DNA from 2 places in the Priestia sp. FSL P4-0332 genome. Region 1 is predicted to be linked to the other one. Evidence: predicted binding sites of a transcription regulator. Region 1 holds the regulator's gene; the other holds the start of a gene.
What was found. Region 1 encodes Rex, which represses fermentation and respiration genes when NADH is low (regulators of the CRP and FNR family bind a similar motif). Its sites were predicted from a motif close to TTGTGAAATATTTCACAA; they were not measured.
Positions count from the first base shown of each region.

Region 2: a site for Rex is predicted at 1,652-1,669, ahead of MKY06_RS08690 (glycosyl transferase). Genes of this name have one in related genera too.

Region 1 is NZ_JBBOUA010000001.1:220,133-223,306, forward strand. Features, by position in the region: gene MKY06_RS01295 (ABC-F family ATP-binding cassette domain-containing protein) at 1-525, opposite strand, end outside; gene MKY06_RS01300 (redox-sensing transcriptional repressor Rex) at 984-1,622, shown strand; gene tatA (twin-arginine translocase TatA/TatE family subunit) at 1,676-1,861, shown strand; gene tatC (twin-arginine translocase subunit TatC) at 1,877-2,632, shown strand; gene MKY06_RS01315 (YdiK family protein) at 2,659-2,886, opposite strand; gene MKY06_RS01320 (CPBP family intramembrane glutamic endopeptidase) at 2,883-3,174, opposite strand, start outside.
Region 2 is NZ_JBBOUA010000001.1:1,715,669-1,718,842, reverse strand. Features, by position in the region: gene MKY06_RS08700 (acetolactate synthase large subunit) at 1-35, opposite strand, end outside; gene MKY06_RS08695 (DUF2935 domain-containing protein) at 388-1,182, opposite strand; gene MKY06_RS08690 (glycosyl transferase) at 1,714-2,358, shown strand; gene MKY06_RS08685 (cold-shock protein) at 3,094-3,174, shown strand, end outside.

The sequences.
Region 1 (3,174 bases):
CAAGCGTGTTTTTTGTCCACCGCTCAAGGAGGAAATAGGGGTGCTATAGTCAAAGTTTGAAAAACGGAAACCGTGAAGAATAGATCGTGTATCCGCTTCATATTGATAGCCGCCTAAATCTTTGAACGTTACTTGAAGCTGATCGTACTCTTTGGTTAGTTTTTCGTATTGAACTGAATCATTAAAAATGTCTGGATCGCCCATCTTCGTTTCAAGCGTACGTAATTCTTTTTCCATCTTCTTTAACGGAGCAAAGACAGTCATCATTTCTTCCCATATGGAGAGTGTTGACTCAAGAACTGTATCTTGTCCCATATAATCAATGGAAACACCTTTAGGTTTAATAATTTCTCCGCTGTCATAAGAAAGCTGCTCAGCAATAATTTTTAATAAAGTTGATTTACCAGCACCGTTTCGTCCCACTAGGGCAATGCGGTCTTTTGATTGTACTTCTAACTTTATATTCGATAAAATGGGTTCTGCCCCATAGTATTTTGTAATACCGTTCAATTGTAGAATAATCATTTTTTCACCTCTAGTAGTATATCCATAGTGTATTTTAACATATTTTCAACTACAAGTTCTTCCTACAAGCGTTTGTAATTTGTACAGGGACAAGGACAAATGGTGAAGCGAATGTTTTGATTCATGAAATAAAATGATTTTACGTGCACATTTTATACAGGATACTATGTTAAAATAAGAGATAAGTGCATCTCTGAACTTATATATGATGGATGTAGAAAATCCGTCATGACTAACAAACGAATCCTTTGAAGGGCTAATTGCTTCGTTCTAGCTAACGACTTTAAATAGTGCTGGATAGACAAAAGCCGTCGGGGTGTGAAGCGGAGTATATATAAAACAAGAGAAAAGAGAGAGAATTGGAAGCGCTACCTCAAAGCGGTTGATGCTTTGTGAAAGGTAATGCAATATGACTTGAAAATGTTAGTAATGACATACATGAACTGAGGGGGTACAACGTGAACACTGAACAATTAAAAATACCACAAGCAACGGCTAAACGATTGCCGCTTTATTATCGTTTTTTAAAAAACTTGCATGCTTCTGGTAAACAGCGTGTTTCGTCAGCAGAGTTAAGTGAGGCAGTGAAAGTTGATTCTGCTACTATTCGTCGGGACTTTTCTTACTTTGGAGCATTAGGGAAAAAGGGATACGGCTACAATGTGAATTATTTACTTACATTTTTCCGTAAAACGTTAGACCAAGATGAAGTAACGAAAGTAGCACTGATTGGCGTGGGGAATCTGGGAACGGCCTTTTTAAATTATAATTTTATTAAAAATAATAACACCAAAATTGAGTGCGCTTTTGATGTGATAGAAGATAAAGTCGGTACAAAAGTAGGTGACGTGCCGGTTTATCACCTTGACCAATTGGAAGATTATATGAGTGATGATATCTCAGTGGCGATTTTAACCGTTCCTGCCACTGTTGCTCAGCAAATTACCGATCGTTTAGTGAACTGCGGAATTAAAGGGATTCTAAACTTCACTCCTGCACGCTTAAACGTACCGGATGAGATTCGACTACATCATATTGATCTTGCTGTAGAATTACAGTCGCTTGTCTATTTTTTGAAAAATTATCCTGTTGAATAAGGTGGACTGTGTTACGATTTCCTTAAGTCTAAATTAATAAGGAGAGTGGGAATATGGGGATTGGAGCAGGCAGTTGGATTATTATTGCGATTGTAGCACTGCTTATTTTTGGACCGAAACGGTTACCGGAGCTAGGAAGGTCAGTCGGGCAAACGCTTAGAGAGTTTAAGCATGCCGCTAGCGGTGCATCAGAAGATCGTGAAAAAGATAAACAGCGTCAAGTAGATGACAAAGAGTAAAAGGGTGATCATAGTATGACTGAACAAGAAATGTCAATATATGATCATATAGGAGAGCTGCGAAAACGCATTTTAATTGTTTTATTTTTCTTTGTCATTGCCACAATTGGCGGCTTTTTTATAGCGGATAAGGTTATTGTCTATTTACAGCATGCTGATGAGGCAAAAAATTTAACGATGAATGCATTTAGGCTAACAGATCCAGTTAAGATTTATATGCAGTTTGCTGTTATTATCGGCTGTGTACTTGCAGCTCCTGTTGCACTGTATCAACTTTGGGCATTTATTAGTCCTGGTTTATATGAAAAAGAGCGTAAGGTAACGCTTGGATATATTCCTGTTTCCATTTTTCTCTTTATCGGCGGTGTCTCTTTTTCTTATTTTGTGTTGTTTCCATTTGTCGTCGATTTTATGACGCGCGTTTCTGATGAGCTGAATGTAAACCAAGTGATTGGCATTAATGAATACTTTTCTTTTTTAATGCAGCTCACACTGCCTTTTGGCCTGTTGTTTCAGCTTCCTGTCGTCGTCATGTTTTTGACGCGATTAGGAATTATAACGCCTATGTTTTTATCTCAAATTCGAAAGTATGCCTATTTCGTACTGCTAGTTATTGCCGCACTTATTACACCACCGGAATTGCTCTCGCACATGATGGTGACAGTGCCGCTCTTAATTTTGTATGAAATCAGCATCATTATTTCCCGCATTTCGTATCGCAAAGTGTTAAAGGCAAGGGCAGAGCAAGAAAGAGAAGATGTTAGTATGTAAAAAAACCACTGAAACAGTGGTTTTTTTTATTTAGATGAATCATCTTGATTTTTATATTGCTGCTGCAACTTTTTAATTTTATAGTGCAAGATAAAAATGCGAACCGCAAATCTGAAATCGAATGCGGCTACGAGTGCAAATAAGATCGTAGGGAAGTTCCACACGGTTTCCTGAGCATTTTGAATGGCCAGGTAGGTGAATAAAATCCCCATAATAATATAAATAAACCCTCGTGTTAAAGGGATATTCTTCATAAAAACATGCCTCCAAAAATAAACTGCATTTGTTCTGCTTGCTTTTGCATTTCTATAATTTTATCTGCAAAAATAGTTTGAGATAAAATAACGATTGTATTCATCAACACGTGAGCAATAATGGGTACAATAATTAGTTTTGTTCTTGCATAAAGGAATGCAAATACAAATCCCATGGCTGTATACACGAGCAAATGTTTAAAATCCCAGTGTACGGCAGCGAAAATAAGGGAACTAATAAATGCAGAGATAAAAAAATTATATCGTTTGTGAAGAGAGCCGAAAATA
Region 2 (3,174 bases), 1.5 Mb from region 1:
TCTAAACATTGAACAAGTGTGTCGGTCACTTTCATATTGTTCGACCTCTCTTTAGATAGTATTGTGACAAGCTTATGTGAAAGGAATAGCTCATTAATCTTTATCTCATTTTTTTAGTTTTAACTCGCAAAAATCCCAAATATATGCAAGGAAATCCTATTCACTAACTATCCTATTCACTAACTATTGTTTATAGTGTTGCCATTAGGTTCTTATGTTAAATACATTTTTTAGAGAATGTATAAATAATTGGATGAGTCAAAAAAATTGGAATGAAATTAAACCTCAATGACTGTTTCTTTGTTAGTGAACAAAAAAAGGCTCCCTCAAAAGCTGAAGCCTTTTAAATTAAGTCATTAAGATTTGTAAAGAGGAAACATCAATGTATTATTTTTGTGTTTGAAGATTCTTTTCAAACATATCGATAATATGAAGGAACCTTTCAGCCTCTCGAAAAACATGATCAGCTAAAAGAGGATGAATAATACTTTTAATTCTACATTCCTCAATTAAATCTCTTGCTGTTTTTTTAAAGTCTCTAAGGGAGGCCACGGAAACACGATTCTGATCAAGAAATTGATCCAAAAGAGGTACCGTTTGAGATTGAGGCTTCATAGACTCTAAATCTCTTGCTTGAAAAACTAATTGATCAAAATCGTGACTGAAGTTTCTCGCCATATCTACAAGTTTTCTTTCTGATGGATCAAGAAGATGGCCTATAAATTGGGCATGATCAGCCATAATTCTTAAAAAGAAGACATTTTCCTTTATAATGGCATCAGCTAGCGGCTTCAATTTCCCTTCGTTTAATTCAATTAATCGTTTTCTAAAATAGTTGGCTTCTCTACTAGTATGATCAACCAAAAGAGGAAAGTTATTTGAGCCCGGTAGTTGACAGGTTAAGATTAAACCTAAAATTTTTCTCTTAAATGCAAATATACCTGTGGCTGCTTGTTGGACTTCCGAATTAAATCTTCTCATTTGCTCCGGATCTGTTTGATTAGTAAATGAATGAGAGCGTTGTTCAATATCTTCAAACAAACGATAAAATTGATTCGCTTCCTGTATTAATTGTGTATCCTCACATCTAAAACCTAATCGAAGAAACAATGAGTGTTCCTTCATAATCCTTGACCAAAAACGAATTTCATCTAAGGATTGTGCAACAAATGCATTAGTCATTATTAATCCTCCTATATATAATTGTAAATTAGTTTCATTCTAAGTTATTCTGTTTTATGTCTGGACATGCTTAAGCTCACATAAAAATTGGTTTTACTATATTTTTGAGGAATGGAATAAAAGATTTTGATTTTAGCCCTTCTCTCACAAAAAGAACAGGTACATGTAGAGTAGTGAATCTTCTTTACATGGGGGGTTTTAAGACCAATAAGTCCCTCCTTCACATGCTGATTACATACCATTAGCATATGCTTCACATTTTTCACCTCTTTTTCTTCTAGAGTTTTATATAAACATATGAGACAAGCAATAATATTTATGAATGTATAAATACAAGAGCCTAAAATTTCGAATTCTCTACTATCACCTTATAGAAAGGTATCCTCTGTAACCCTTCATCCGTGTGAGCTGATTGGGAGTGTGGTAGTACTCTATAAAGAATTATTATTAGAAAATAACATTTTGAGGAATGTGAAAAATGCCATATACAAATAATAAGACGGATCATTTAAATTGGAAGGAGCAGCTTTTATGAAAAAATTGTTATGGATGGGATTTATTTTGTTATTTTCGCTAAACATGCTGGTTGACCCAAGTAGTACTCGTGCTCAAACACAAGAACATCGTGTTAGTCAATCTCAGGTAAAGTTTGAAAATGAATTCAGAAGTCTTTGGATGGATCATGTATTGTGGACAAGCAATTATATTACAAGTGCAACAACAGCAGGGTCAGAAGACCAAAAACAGGTGTTGGCAAGGTTATTAAAAAATCAAGAAGATATCGGGAATGCTGTAAAGCCGATATACGGAGAGAAAGCTGGGAATAAACTTACGGATTTGCTCAAGGAACATATTGTGATTGCTGGCAAGATTGTAGATGCGGCTAAAACGGGAAAGAAAGCCTTGGTGAACCAATTAAACAAAGAATGGTATAGAAATGCTGATGATATAGCAGCGTTCCTTAGCCAGGCCAACCCTTATTTAAAAAATGAAGATTTGAAAAAATTACTGTATATGCATCTAAAATTAGTGACAAATGATTTATCTGCAAGCTTAGAAAAAGATTGGGAGGCAAGAATCGTTGCAATTGATGAAGGAGTCTCACATATTATCTTAATGGCAGATACTATATCTGCGGGAGTTGTGAAGCAGTTTCCAAAGAAATTTAATAAATAATTTTAATAATATCCAGTATTATTTGAAATTTCTTCATAAAACACTGCACCTGTAAGGGCTCTTTTACTTGATGACTCTAAGAAACCTTATGTTTACTAAAAAGGTAAACGTAGATATTCTGCATAAAGCGTCATAACCAAAGGTTTATTAAATTTAAACACTGGGTATTATCAAATCAAGACGATGTGTTAAGAGTACCGCCCGTGCTTAGGGTGTGTCCTTCTCTATTCTATAAAAAATGGCGCCTAAAACGGCGTCATTTTTTATTTGGAAACAAGTTTACGGATTTTAGTGCGAAGGTTGTATTTATATGAAAAAGGTATATAGATTCCTATCTAATAGAATGTATTTTTACGCCACTATTCAAAATTTTTTTGAGTGAACTTCCTTTTCTTTAGGAAAGACCGGTTCCATTGTGCTCTCTCATCTAATTTAGGTTCATATTTATGAATACAATGCCCTTAATAATTGTGTGAACAGTGGCTAATACTCGACTTCTATCATTTCCATGTTTAGAAGATCACTTATAAATATTTTGAAGGTTTTGCACCAGAACCTCATTATGATGTATATAGTCATACCCTTATTACATTTTAATGGAATGAGTGATGATAAAGAAAGTTAAAAAGATCAAATTAATTTAAGTTTAAGATGTCTCTATTGGGATAATATAATAAATAAGCTAGATTTAATGATAATCTGGTTTATTTTCTATATTTTAGGAGGCAATAAAAAATGGAACACGGTAAAGTGAAATGGTTTAATGCTGACAAAGGTTTTGGATTTATTGAGCGCGAAGGTGGAGAAGATGTATTT